Regions from separate parts of the Pseudomonas sp. H1_D04 genome, predicted to be linked through region 2. Evidence: predicted binding sites of a transcription regulator. Region 2 holds the regulator's gene; the other holds the start of a gene.
What was found. The regulator FliA, encoded in region 2, starts transcription of late flagellar genes. The targets are predictions, from matches to a motif close to CTAAAGTTTNNNNNNNNNNNGCCGNTAA.

Region 1: the regulator FliA is predicted to act here: its motif matches at 1,971-1,998, upstream of AB4N82_RS24190 (methyl-accepting chemotaxis protein).

Annotation. Positions count from the first base shown of each region.
Region 1 covers NZ_CP162826.1:5,242,947-5,250,293, forward strand. The annotation lists gene AB4N82_RS24185 (GlxA family transcriptional regulator) at 1-391, shown strand, start outside; gene AB4N82_RS24190 (methyl-accepting chemotaxis protein) at 575-1,930, opposite strand; gene AB4N82_RS24195 (RidA family protein) at 2,111-2,491, shown strand; gene AB4N82_RS24200 (peptidase U32 family protein) at 2,562-4,541, shown strand; gene AB4N82_RS24205 (DMT family transporter) at 4,519-5,424, opposite strand; gene AB4N82_RS24210 (Lrp/AsnC family transcriptional regulator) at 5,534-5,968, shown strand; gene AB4N82_RS24215 (hypothetical protein) at 5,965-7,347, opposite strand, start outside.
Region 2 covers NZ_CP162826.1:3,966,959-3,974,305, reverse strand. The annotation lists gene AB4N82_RS18450 (chemotaxis protein CheA) at 1-1,861, opposite strand, end outside; gene AB4N82_RS18445 (protein phosphatase CheZ) at 1,873-2,661, opposite strand; gene AB4N82_RS18440 (chemotaxis response regulator CheY) at 2,680-3,054, opposite strand; gene fliA (RNA polymerase sigma factor FliA) at 3,225-3,965, opposite strand; gene fleN (flagellar synthesis regulator FleN) at 3,962-4,795, opposite strand; gene flhF (flagellar biosynthesis protein FlhF) at 4,902-6,218, opposite strand; gene flhA (flagellar biosynthesis protein FlhA) at 6,231-7,347, opposite strand, start outside.

The DNA of each region.
Region 1 (7,347 bases), 1.3 Mb from region 2:
TCTGCGAACTGATCCCGATGTACGCCTGGCGCGCTTGCATGCGTGGATTGCGGGCAACTTGAACGGTGATCTACGCGTGGAGCGCTTGGCCGAGCAATTCGGCATGAGCCCGCGTCACTTTGCGCGAGCCTATGTCGCCGCCACGGGCGATACGCCCGCACAGGCGGTGGAGAGTTTGCGCTTGGAAGCCGCCTGCCGGGTGCTGGCCACCACGAGTGAACCCATCAAGCGGATAGCGCAAACGGTTGGTTTCGGCCGTGAAGAGCGCATGCGGCGTGCCTTCCAAAAACAACTGGGCACTAGCCCGCTGGGTTATCGCAACCAAATGAAGGCAGCAACCCACCAGGCACCGTTTCCGATGGGGATCGCGCTGCAGGGTTTGGCGCATTGAGTTCAGCTAAGCCCAGCGCTCAAGGACGCCCCCACAAAAAAATCCGCCGTAACATGTGAGCGCTGGCTTGCCCGCGACAGCGGCCGTTCGGTGTACCTATCCACTATCTAGGTAACGGCGGCTCACTTTTGGAAAAGAGCCCCAAAAGCAAGCCTGAGACCAACATCAACAGCGAGCCAGCGATTAGCCAACCCAGCCTATGGCAGTCTTGGGAATCACCTCCGACTCATCCAGCTTCGACGCAAACATACTCACCGCCTGCACCGCATCGCTGGTGCTGGTGCGAATCTGCAAGATCACCGAACCCGCCTGGTCCGCCAACTGGACGCCGCGTTGTGCGCCTTCCTGCGTGGCGTTCATGCTGGTCACTGCGTCGCGGGTTTCCGAGAGGATCATGCCGATCATCTCGGCGATTTCCGCTGTGGAGCGACTGGTACGCCCGGCCAGTTGCCTGACCTCATCGGCCACCACCGCAAAGCCACGGCCTTGGTCGCCGGCCCTTGCGGCCTCGATGGCGGCGTTGAGCGCCAGCAGGTTGGTCTGGTCGGCGATGCCACGAATGGTGTTGACGATGGCGGTAATTTGCTCGGAACGATCGCCCAACTGCCCGACCAGGCGCGCGGATGAGCCGATGTTTTCGGCAATCCGGCGCATCTCCGTGGCGGTTTCCTGGATAACCTGGGTGCCGTGCTCGGCAAACCGTTCGGTCTCGGACGAGATGTGGTAAGCACGGGAGGCGCCACGGGAGTCTTCTTCGAACTTCTCTACACGTTCGGTGATGTCGCTGGCGAACTTGACGATCTTGATCAGCTTGCCGTCGCCGTCGTAGACCGGGTTGTAACTCGCTTCGAGCCACACGACCCGGCCATGTTTACCAAGGCGTTTGAATTGCCCGGTGAAGAATTCGCCATTGTTCAAGCGCCGCCAAAAGTCCGCGTACTCATGGCTGTTGATCAGGGCCGGTTCGCAAAACAGGCGGTGGTGTTTGCCTTTGAGCTCGGCCAGCGAATACCCCATGACGTTCTGGAAGTTGTCGTTGGCGTCCAGTACCTGCCCGTTCAAATCGAATTCGATAACGGCCATCGCCCGGTCCAACGCCGTCAGTTTGCTGCGCGTAGCGGCTTCCTGTTCAACCTTGGCAGTGACGTCCAACGCGTACTTGACCACTTTCAACACCTGGCCACGCTCATCCAGCACCGGGTTGTAGCTGGCCTCAAGCCAGATAGTCCTGCCTTGGGAGTCCACCCGCTTAAACGTACCTGACACGAACTTTCCGGCCTTGAGGTCAGCCCAGAACTGGCCATAGGCCGAGCTGCTGGTCAGCGCTGGCAAGCAGAAATCACGATGGGATTTACCGAGCAGTTGCTCACGGCTGTAACCCAGCGTCCTCAGGAAGTTGTCGTTAGCGCTCAACACCTTGCCATTGAGGTCAAATTCGACCACGGCCATGGAGCGTTCGAGTGCAGTAAACAGTCCTTTGTATTCGGTGACTTCGGCCGTCCTGGCCGCCAGTTCTGTTTTAACTGCTTTATTGAACATGACGTACCCTCAACCGTGCGAAGAAGCTGTCTGTAACTGGCTATCGGCGGCTGAATACGCGACTTTACGCGGTTTTAATGTTTATTTTCTGGCGTCAAAAAAGCCGCGCATTGCGGTTTGCCCGCGCGGCTGTTTTCGGGGACCATGGGCGCCTTTGCAACCTGCCAACGAGAGGCGCCCATGGCCAACCACGACCTGTCCTACACCCCCGATCCTGATGCCGACTCCATCTCATCTGACGTAATTGGCTTCAACGGTATCCTGGTCTCCACCCAGATCCCGACCCGCGCCGACGGCAGCCTGGAGCTGGGCGATATCTCCCTGCAATGCGAATGCACCCTGCAAGCGCTGAAAGTCGCGCTGGAAAAGGCCGGCAGCTCCATGGATCGGGTAATGCACCTGACCATTTATCTGACGGATATGGCCGATCGTGCGGCCTTTAATGAAGTCTACAAACGCTTCTTTGCCAAGCCCTGGCCCGTGCGTGCGGCGGTTGGCGTTGCTGCATTGGCGGTAGAAGGCATGCGCGTGGAAGTGACCGCGATGGCCGCCCAGGCCTGAGTTGATGCCGGTCAGGCATTTCACAGCTACAATGCGCGCCTCAACCGTGACAAGCCTGACTAAAAAAACTATGTCCATGCCCAAGCATCACCTGGAATTGCTCAGCCCTGCCCGCGATGTCGCCATCGCGCGGGAGGCGATCCTGCATGGCGCCGACGCCATCTACATCGGCGGCCCAAGTTTCGGCGCCCGCCATAACGCGTGTAATGACGTGAGCGATATCGCTCAGTTGGTAGAATTCGCCCACCGTTACCATGCGCGCGTCTTCACCACGATCAACACGATCTTGCATGACAACGAACTGGAACCCGCGCGCAAGCTGATCCATCAGCTCTACGACGCCGGTGTTGACGCGTTGATCGTGCAAGACCTGGGTGTGATGGAGCTGGATATTCCGCCCATCGAGCTGCACGCCAGCACCCAAACCGATATCCGCACCCTGGCCCGCGCGAAGTTTCTCGACCAGGCCGGTTTCTCGCAGTTGGTCTTGGCCCGTGAGCTGAACCTGCAAGAAATCCGCGCCATCGCCGACGAGACCGATGCCGCCATCGAGTTCTTTATCCACGGCGCCCTGTGCGTGGCGTTCTCCGGGCAGTGCAACATCTCCCACGCGCAAAATGGCCGCAGCGCCAACCGTGGCGATTGCTCCCAGGCTTGCCGCCTGCCATACACCTTGAAAGACGATCAGGGCCGCGTTGTGGCCTTTGAAAAGCACCTGCTGTCGATGAAAGACAACAACCAGAGCGCCAACATCCGCGCCCTCGTCGAAGCCGGTGTGCGTTCGTTCAAGATCGAAGGCCGCTACAAGGACATGGGCTATGTGAAGAATATCACCGCCTATTACCGCCAGCGCCTCGACGACGTGCTTGAAGACCGCACAGACCTGGCCCGCGCTTCCAGCGGCCGCACCGTGCACTTTTTCCTGCCTGACCCGGAAAAAACCTTCCACCGTGGCAGCACCGACTATTTCGTCAGCGACCGCAAGATCGACATCGGCGCCTTCGACACGCCGACCTTCACCGGCCTGCCGGTCGGTACGGTGGAAAAAGCCGGCAAGCGCGATCTGCAAGTGGTCACCCATGAGCCGTTGTCCAACGGTGACGGGCTGAACGTGCTGGTCAAACGCGAAGTGGTGGGTTTTCGCGCCAACATCGCCGAACCCAATGGCGAGTTCGAGGAAGACGGCCAGAAGCGCTATCGCTACCGCGTCGAGCCGAACGAAATGCCGGCCGGTCTGCACCAGTTGCGCCCGCACCATCCGCTGAACCGCAACCTGGACCATAACTGGCAACAAGCGCTGCTCAAGACCTCGGCGGAGCGCCGTATCGGCCTGTCGTGGGTCGCGCGCCTGCGTGAAGACCAGCTGGAAATTACCGCCACCAGTGAAGAAGGCATCAGCGCCAGCGTCACCCTGCCCGGCCCGTTCGGCGCGGCCAACAAGCCGGAGCAGGCGCTGGATACCCTGCGCGACCTGCTTGGCCAACTCGGAACTACCGAGTATCACGCGACGAATATCGAGCTGGACGCGCCACAGGCGTTCTTCGTCCCCAACTCGCAGCTCAAGGCATTGCGCCGCGAAGTGATCGAAACGCTGACTGCGGCCCGTGTCGCGGCTCACCCCCGTGGTGGACGCAAGGCCGAGACCACGCCGCCGCCGGTTTACCCGGAAGCGCACCTGTCGTTCCTGGCTAACGTCTACAACCAGAAGGCCCGCGACTTCTATCATCGTCACGGCGTCCAGATGATCGACGCTGCCTTTGAAGCCCATGAAGAAACCGGCGAAGTACCGGTGATGATCACCAAGCACTGCCTGCGCTTCTCGTTCAACCTCTGCCCTAAACAGGCCAAGGGGGTGACGGGCGTGAAAACCAAGGTCGCGCCGATGCAATTGATCCATGGCGACGAAGTGCTGACGCTGAAGTTCGACTGCAAGCCGTGCGAGATGCATGTGGTGGGCAAGATCAAGGGGCATATCCTTGGCTTGCCGCAGCCGGGCAGCGTGGTGGAGCATTTCAACCCGGATAAGATCATCTTTCAGGGCACGCACTAACCCTGCGGGAGCGGGGCCACCACCAGCCCCGCTGCAACCCGGCAGCCGCCAGCAGAATAGCCGCCACCCCCAGCCATTGCAGCCAGCCCAGGCGGTGGCCAAAGGCAATCCAATCGACGACGATCGCCGCTATCGGGTAGATAAACGACAGCGCGCCGGTGATGGCCGTCGGCAGTTTCTGGATCGCCCCGTACAGCAACACATACATCAACCCGGTATGCACAACGCCCAGGGCCACCAATGCCGACCAGGCATTACTCGCCTGCGGCAGGCTGTTCCAAGGCACCAGCGGTGCCAGTAGCAGCGCACCGGTAATCACTTGGATCAACGCCATCAAATGCGGCGGCACGTCCTTCAAGCGCTTGATGATCAATGCCGCTACGGCATACAAAAACGCTGCGCCCAACGCCAGGACGATTCCCGTCAAATAGTCCCCGCCACCGCTCTGCTGCTCGCCATGGGCAGTGACAATCGCCAGCATCCCCATAAACGCCACACTCAGCCAGGCCAGTTTCTGTAAGGTGATTTTTTCACCGAGAAACAGCGCCGCCAGCATGACCAACAGGAACGGCTGAACGTTGTACACCGCCGTACTGATAGCGATGGATGCGCGGGAATAGGATTCAAATAACAGTAACCAATTACCGACGATGGCAACGCCGCTGAGCATCGCCAGCCCGAGCCGGGCCCAACTGAGCAGGTCCAGGCGCAGGTAACCCAGCACCGCGCAGACCAGCAGTAACGTGAGCCCACCGATCACACAGCGCCAGAACACCACCTCAATTACCGACACGCCCGACACCAGCACAAACCAGCCAATGGTGCCCGAGATGAGCATGGCGGCGACCATTTCCCAAGAACCGCGACGGATCGATGTATCCATGATTGGAGCTCCTCAAGTGAGGCTCAATTATGGCAATCTGCGCGTGATCGGCTCCAGTGACTAAAAAAGGCAAACACCGGAAATCACCTTTTCTTATTAGGCGAACACCATGATTGACACCATCGACCAGCAACTGATCGCCGCCTTGATGGACGACTCGCGTTTGTCGCTCAAGGCCCTGGCGGGTATTACCGGGCTGTCCTCGCCCAGCGTTGGCGAACGCTTGCGTCGCCTGGAAGAACGCGGCGTGCTGACCCACTACACCGTGGACATTGACCCCAAGCATTTTGGCTATTTGCTGCAAGCCATCGTGCGCATCCGTCCTCTGCCCGGCCAGTTGCAGGAAGTGGAACGCCAGATCCAGGCGATCCCCGAGTTCACCGAGTGCGACAAGGTGACGGGCGAAGACTGCTTTATCGCCCGCCTGCATGTACGCACCATGGACCATCTCGACACCCTGCTTGACCGCCTCAACGCCTATGCCGAAACCAACACGGCCATCGTCAAGAAAACCCCGGTAAAGCGGCGTTTACCGCCCCTCTAGGGTGTGCAGGGCGCCAGCCGTCGCCAAGGTTTGGCGCTGCCTGTGATGACCCAGTTCAAATCCGGCCGTTGGTTTTGCGTCCAGTGCGCCACCTCATAGTTGTAGCGGTCATACGAGACTTTCTCGTTGTTGACCGAATAGGCTTTGCTCGCCACCCACGGCGGCGCGCAATCCCCGGCTTGCTCCGGTGGGCTGATAATCACCGAATGACTGGCGCTGGCCGTGCGGTTGGCGGCGTCGGTGACAGTCAGCCCGATGCTTCGCGCGCCCGCAGTGGTGGGCGCGGTGAACGTTGGGCTGACTGTCACCGACGCGGCCGGTGTAAAGCCCTCTGCCTGCCATGCGTAGCGTAACGAGAGCCCACTTGAGCCGGTCGCCGACAACGCCAGGGGTTTGCCCGCCTCGACCGTGGTGGGCCCACTGATCTGGGCGACGGGCCTGGCGGACGGTACGACGCTCACCGTCTTGCGCAGGTTCAGGCTGGCGTTCTTGCTGTCTGTGACGGTCAATGACACCGTGGCCGGGGTCACCACGCTGACCTGGGCCGCACGCAGTGTCAGCGACGGGCCATCGACCAGCGTACCGTCCAGTGGCGGCGAAATGGACCACGCGTACTTCAGTTCGCCGCCCGGCGGGTTCGAGGCTGCGTCGGTAGTGAACAGGATGGATGCACCGGCTTCTACGTCGTCTGTGCTGATGATTTTACCCACCGGCGGTAGTGGATCAGGCTCTGGATCAGGCTCAGAGCCGCTGGCCTTGACCAACACCGCGACGGCTTTTTTGACACTGTTGCGGGCCGCGTCAGAAACCGTCACCGCCACGGTGACCACTTGATCGGTGGTCACTCGCGGCGCGGTCCAGGTCTGATCGGCGCTGTTGGGCGTGGCGCCGATCAATGAGCCTTTGACCCACGCGTAGTTCAAGGGATTGCCAACGGGCGAGGTAAACGCGGCCTGGTAACGAATGCTTTGGCCACTTACGACTTCCAGAGGGCCGTTCAGTTGACCTTGGGGTGGATTGGCGCCGGACGGCTCTCCAACAACCACGCGAGGCTCGTTGTAAATCACCGTTCGAGGGCCGCCGTCGCTGACCGTGGCCTGAACCACCAACCCACCGTTATTACTCGACTTGACCGCCTTGACTCGGGCTGTGGGCTGCTTGGGGTCGGCATCCAACAATTCGAAGCTGGCGGTGTTCACCCACCAGCGATAGCTCAGATCCCGGTCTTCAGGGTTATCAATGATCACCCGGGGCTCGAAGATGTCCCCCACGTTGACATGGTTAGGCAAGATCATGCGTCCGATCAAAGGAGGATATTCATACGCCTTGATCTGGATGGTTTTGTTCGGCAGCGATGCGAAGCCCACACCATCTCGGAC
Region 2 (7,347 bases):
CGAGGTGGAAGATCTCGTTGACGTTGACCAACGGGAAGGCGAACGCCTGGTTACCCAGCATCACCATCAGGGTCGGCATGATCGCCAAGGTCAACGGCACCTTGATGACGATCTTGGAGCCCTGGCCCTTGGTCGAGTAGATGTTGATCGAGCCATTGAGCTGGCTGATCTTGGTCTTCACCACGTCCATGCCCACGCCACGGCCCGACACGTCGGAAATCTCGGTCTTGGTCGAGAAGCCAGGGGCGAAGATCAGGTTGTAGCACTCGGTGTCGGTCAGGCGGTCGGCGGCGTCCTTGTCCATCACGCCACGCTTGACGGCGATATTGCGCAAGATCGCCGGGTCCATGCCCTTGCCGTCATCGGTGATCGACAGCAGGATGTGGTCGCCTTCTTGCTCCGCCGCCAGAATCACCTTGCCGCCACGGGACTTGCCCGAGGCTTCGCGTTCTTCAGGGGTTTCGACGCCGTGATCGACAGCGTTGCGCACCAAGTGGACCAGCGGGTCGGCCAGGGCCTCGACAAGGTTTTTGTCGAGGTCGGTTTCTTCACCCACCAGTTCTAGGTTGATCTCTTTCTTCAGCTGGCGCGCCAGGTCACGAACCAGGCGCGGGAAGCGGCCGAAGACTTTCTTGATCGGCTGCATCCGGGTTTTCATCACCGCGGTTTGCAGGTCAGCCGTCACCACGTCGAGGTTCGACACGGCCTTCTGCATGGCTTCATCGCCACTGCTCAAGCCAAGGCGCACCAGGCGGTTACGCACCAGTACCAGCTCGCCGACCATGTTCATGATGTCGTCCAGACGCGCGGTATCAACCCGCACGGTGGTTTCGGCTTCACTGGCCGGTTTTTCCGCCGGTGGTGGCGCAGCCGCACGCGCAGGAGCTGGAGCCGGGGCTGCGGGCTTGGCCGCTGCCACAGGCGCAGCCGCTTTAGCAGCAGCCGGTGCTGCCGTGGCGACTGCAGCCGCTGGGGCGACTTCGCTGAACTTGCCCTTGCCGTGCAAATCATCCAGCAGCGCTTCGAATTCGTGATCAGAGATCAACCCATCGTCCGCAGGCTTGGCACTGGCAGCCGCCGCAGCAGCAGGCGCTGCCGCCACTTCCGGCAGGGCGTCGACCGCAAACGTGCCTTTGCCGTGCAACTGGTCAAGCAAGGCTTCGAATTCGTCATCGGTGATGTCGGTGCTGGCCGGGGCCGCAGGCGCTTCGGCAGCCGCGACAGGCGCCACCGCATCGGCGGCGAACTGGCCTTTGCCGTGCAACTGGTCGAGCAGGGATTCGAACTCGGCGTCGGTGATGTCTTCACTGGTCGGTGCCGCTGCCGGGGCAACGGCGGCCGGTGCTTCAGCTTCGGCCTTGACGGCACTGAGGGAGTTGAGCAGTTGTTCGAACTCGTTGTCCGTCACATCCGCTTCAGGCTCCGCCACCGGCTCAGGCGCGGCCTCAACCACCGGCGCTGCCGTGGTGTCGGCCGGCTCTGCATAGCGCGCCAGGGCGGCCAGCAGTTCCGGGGTGGCCGCCGTGATCGGGGCACGTTCGCGAACTTCGCTGAACATGCCGTTGACCGCATCCAGTGCTTCGAGAATCACGTCCATCAATTCCGAATCAACGTGACGCTCACCCTTGCGCAGGATGTCGAACACGTTCTCGGCGATGTGGCAGCACTCCACCAGCTCATGGAGCTGGAGGAAGCCGGCGCCCCCTTTTACAGTATGAAAACCGCGAAAAATTGCATTGAGCAGGTTCGCATCATCCGGTCGGCTTTCCAGCTCGACCAGTTGTTCGGACAGTTGCTCTAAAATTTCGCCGGCCTCTACAAGGAAATCCTGAAGGATCTCTTCATCGGCGCCGAAGCTCATGTGGGTGCTCCTTAGAAGCCTAAACTGGATAACAGGTCATCTACGTCATCCTGACCTGACACAACGTCTTCACGTTTATCGGCATGAATCTGCGGACCTTCACCCTTGGCGAGATGTTTTTGTGGATCTTTTTCAGAGAGGATCGCTTCGCGGTCATGTTCGATGCCGGCAAAACGGTCTACCTGGCCAGCCATGAGCACCAATTTGAGCAAATTGCTTTCCACTTCGGTAACCAACTGGGTTACACGTTTGATCACCTGACCGGTGAGGTCCTGGTAATCCTGGGCCAGCAGAATGTCATTGAGGTTGCTGGAAACCGTGCGGTTTTCCTGTTCGCTGCGCGACAGGAAACCGTCGACCCGACGGGCCAATTCACGAAACTCTTCAGCCCCGACTTCGCGACGCATGAAGCGGCCCCAGTCAACGCTGAGGGCCTGGGCTTCATTGGCCATGCCGTTGACCAGAGGCGTGGCATTTTCCACCAGGTCCATGGTGCGGTTAGCCGCGGCTTCGGTCAGCCTGACCACATAGGACAGGCGTTCGGTGGCATCAGTGATCTGCGAGATTTCTTCGGCCTGGGGCATGTGCGGGTCAATCTGAAAATTGACGATCGCACTGTGCAGCTCGCGTGTGAGCTTGCCCACTTCCTGGTACAGGCCGCGGTCACGGGTCTGGTTGAGCTCATGGATCAACTGCACCGCGTCGCCGAAGTGGCCTTTTTCAAGGCTGTCGACCAACTGGTGAGCATGCTTTTTCAGGGTCGACTCAAAGTCTCCCTGTGACGTTTCTTTATGCTCCATAGCTCCCCCGCGATGGCATTAGCCGTGGATGCGTTCAAAGATCTTTTCGATCTTCTCTTTCAAGGCCTGTGCAGTGAATGGCTTGACTACGTAACCGTTGACCCCGGCCTGGGCGGCTTCGATGATCTGTTCACGCTTGGCTTCGGCGGTCACCATCAACACGGGAAGGCTGCGCAGTTTTTCGTCGGCACGCACGTGGCGCAACAAGTCGATACCGGTCATGCCCGGCATGTTCCAGTCTGTTACCAGAAAGTCGATGCTCCCGCTGTTGAGGATCGGAATCGCCGTAAGGCCGTCATCCGCCTCGACCGTGTTTGTGAACCCAAGGTCACGCAACAGGTTTTTTATGATCCGCCGCATCGTTGAGAAGTCATCAACGATGAGGATTTTCATGTTCTTGTCCAATTCGACCTCCAAGCAGTCTTAAACGCGCCCAGCACCTGGACGCGCCATTTCAATCAACAGGCATTACACAAAAAGGACTGCCGGGGGCACCACGGATCGAACCCACGAAGGCCTATCACCTTCGCGGTATCGCTTTGCAATGCTCCCCACACTGCCTGTCAGCGCGCTCGCCACTCTCCCAAACGCCCCCGCAAGCGGGCTGCGCATTGGCTGTGCAACTGGCTGACACGCGATTCGCTGACCCCCAGGACCTCACCGATTTCCTTGAGGTTCAGCTCTTCGTCGTAATACAGCGCCAACACTAACCGCTCGCGCTCGGGCAAGTTGGCAATGGCGTCCGCCAATGCACCCTGGAAGCGTTCATCTTCCAGGTCGCGTGACGGTTCCATATGCGCGCTCGCGCCGTCCTCGTGCAGCCCTTCGTGTTCGCCGTCCTGCAACAGGTCGTCGAAACTGAACAGGCGGCTGCCCAAGGTATCGTTCAAAATCCCGTAATAATCGTCGAGACTCAATTGGAGTTCGGCCGCAACTTCATGATCTTTAGCGTCGCGACCGGTTTTTGCTTCAATTGCACGAATTGCGTCGCTGACCATGCGCGTATTTCGGTGCACCGAACGCGGCGCCCAATCACCTTTACGCACCTCATCAAGCATCGCGCCACGGATACGGATACCCGCATACGTCTCGAAACTCGCGCCTTTGCTGGCATCGTATTTGGTCGACACTTCGAGCAAGCCGATCATGCCGGCCTGGATCAGGTCCTCGACCTGCACGCTGGCGGGCAGGCGAGCCAGCAAGTGATAGGCGATACGCTTGACCAGCGGCGCATAGCGCTCAATCAACTCACCCTGACTGTCACGGGCAGATTTCTTGTAGGCGTTGTAGCCATTCGCTGTCATAGCACCGGTCCTGCGCTCGTCTGATGTACCAATCGCTCGACGAAAAACTCCAGATGCCCACGAGGGTTGGCGGGCAACGGCCAGGTATCGACCTTCTGGGCAATAGCCTTGAACGCCAATGCGCATTTGGAACGAGGGAACGCTTCGTAGACTGCACGCTGCTTTTGCACAGCCTTGCGCACGCACTCGTCGTAGGGAACTGCGCCGACGTATTGTAAGGCGACATCGAGGAAGCGATCCGTGACCTTGGTCAACTTGGCGAACAGATTGCGCCCTTCCTGCGGACTCTGGGCCATGTTGGCCAGGACGCGGAAGCGGTTCATGCCGTAGTCACGGTTAAGCAGTTTGATCAGGGCGTAGGCGTCGGTGATCGAGGTGGGTTCATCGCAGACCACCAGCAGGACTTCCTGCGCGGCGCGCACGAAGCTGACCACGGACTCGCCGATCCCGGCGGCGGTGTCGATCACCAGCACGTCGAGGTTGTCGCCGATATCACTGAATGCCTGGATCAGGCCGGCATGCTGCGCCGGGCTCAGGTGCACCATGCTCTGGGTACCGGAGGCAGCCGGCACGATGCGGATCCCGCCAGGGCCCTGGAGCAGCACGTCGCGCAGCTCACAGCGCCCCTCGATCACATCGGCAAGGGTGTGTTTGGGCGTCAGTCCCAGCAGAACGTCGACGTTCGCCAGCCCCAGGTCAGCATCCAGCAGCATGACGCGACGGCCAAGCTCTGCCAGGGCCAGGGACAAATTCACTGACACGTTAGTCTTTCCGACGCCACCTTTGCCGCCGGTCACCGCGATCACCTGTACGGGATGCATGCTGCCCATTTTATTTCTTTACCTTGTCTTGCTTAGACGCAGGCTACATGGCTTGGCCGCGTGAATCGCTTGCAGACCATCAATGTAGGTACATTTCACGGTGTTCATCCTGACTTCAACCGACCCGTTTTGCCGGGTTGTGGTAGAGGTCGGCGAACATATCGGCCATCGCTTCCTCGCTAGGCTCTTCTTGCATTTGCACGCTGACGGCACGGCTGACCAACTGATGACGGCGCGGCAGATGAAGATCATCCGGGATCCGCGGCCCGTCGGTCAGGTAGGCAACCGGTAATTCATGACTGATAGCCAGGCTCAACACTTCACCCAGGCTGGCGGTTTCATCCAGTTTCGTGAGGATGCAACCGGCCAGGCCACAGCGTTTGTAGCTATGGTACGCAGCGGTAAGAACCTGTTTTTGGCTGGTGGTTGCAAGCACCAGGTAATTTTTCGACTTGATACCACGCCCGGCCAGGGTTTCCAGTTGCATGCGCAACGCCGGGTCGCTGGCTTGCAAGCCGGCGGTGTCGATCAGCACCACGCGCTTGCGCAGCAGCGGATCGAGGGCGTTGGCCAGGGACTGGCCCGGGTCGACGTGGGTCACCGGTACATTGAGGATGCGGCCCAACGTCTTGAGCTGCTCCTGGGCGCCGATCCGGTAGCTGTCCATGCTCACCAGCGCGATATTATTCGCGCCGTACTTGAGCACATAACGCGCTGCCAGCTTGGCGAGGGTGGTGGTCTTGCCCATGCCGGCAGGGCCGACCATGGCGATCACACCGCCCTCTTCCAGGGGTTCGATTTCCGGGGTAGCGATCATCCGCGCCAGGTGGGCCAGCAACATGCGCCAGGCCTGGCGTGGTTCTTCGATTTCGGTGGTCAGGGCCAGCAGGTCGCGGGACAACGGGCCGGACAAGCCAATGCGTTGCAGGCGACGCCACAGGTTGGCCTGTTGCGGTTTGCTGCCTTGCAGCTGCGTCCAGGCCAGCGAGCCGAGCTGCACTTCCAGCAGTTCGCGCAGGCCGTTGAGCTCAAAGCGCATCGAGTCGAACACACGCTGGTCAACTGCGGCGGCCGGGGCTGGCGCGGCAGGACGCGGCGGCTCGACGAAGGTCGGCTCAACCAGTGGTTCGGCAGCGGTCAGCGGCAGCCCGGCGAACAACTGGCGATTGGTGGTGGTATCGCTGTCGCCACGCATGCTCAGCTCAGCCTGGGCCGAGACGATGCGCGAAGCGGTCTTGCGCAGCTCGTCTTCGAGCTCCATGTTCGGTACACGCGGCGCCAGCGCCGAGGGGGTGTAATCCAGGGCAGCCGTCAGCTCGACACCGCCGGCAATACGACGGTTACCGATAATCGCGGCGTCGGCGCCCAGCTCATCACGGACCAGTTTCATGGCCTGACGCATATCGGCGGCGAAAAAACGCTTAACTTGCATAACCCACTACCCTCAGCCGTTGGGCCCTACTGTCGCGACGATAGTCACTTGCTTGTTGTCAGGAATTTCCTGATAAGCCAAAACGTGCAAATTCGGTACTGCCAAGCGTCCAAACCGCGACAACATCGCGCGGACCGGACCTGCCACCAGCAGAATCACCGGTTGGCCCTGCATTTCCTGACGCTGTGCGGCGTCGATCAACGAACGCTGCAGCTTTTCAGCCATGCTTGGCTCCAGCAGAACGCCCTCTTCCTGGCCTTGTCCTGCCTTCTGAATACTATTGAGCAATATTTGTTCCAACCTTGGTTCCAAGGTGATCACAGGCAGCTCAGAGTCAAGCCCTACAATGCTTTGCACGATTGCACGGGACAATCCGACACGCACCGCAGCCACCAGCGCGGCGGTATCTTGACTCTTGGCGGCGTTGTTGGCGATGGCCTCGGCAATGCTGCGAATGTCGCGTACCGGTACCTGTTCGGCCAGCAGCGCTTGCAGCACCTTGAGCAATTGCGACAGCGACAGCACCCCGGGCACCAGCTCTTCCGCCAGTTTTGGCGAGGCTTTGCCCAGTAAGCCCATCAATTGCTGGACTTCTTCGTGGCCGATGAGCTCGTGGGAGTGCTTGTACAGAATCTGGTTGAGGTGGGTCGCGACGACCGTGCTGGCGTCCACCACGGTATAGCCCAGTGACTGCGCCTGGCTGCGCTGGCTGATTTCGATCCACACCGCCTCCAGGCCGAAAGCCGGATCTTTGGCGGTAATGCCGTTGAGGCTGCCGAACACCTGGCCTGGGTTGATCGCCAACTCGCGATCCGGATAGATCTCGGCTTCAGCCAGGATCACCCCCATCAGGGTCAGGCGGTAGGCGCTCGGAGCCAGGTCGAGGTTGTCGCGGATGTGCACGGTGGGCATCAGGAAGCCCAGGTCCTGCGAGAGTTTCTTACGCACGCCCTTGATCCGCGCGAGCAATTGGCCGCCTTGGTTGCGGTCCACCAGCGGGATCAGGCGATAGCCGACTTCCAGGCCGATCATGTCGATGGGGGTCACGTCGTCCCAGCCCAACTCCTTGGTTTCCTGGGCGCGGGCTGGCGATGGCAGCAGTTCTTGTTGACGCGCAACTTCTTGCAGG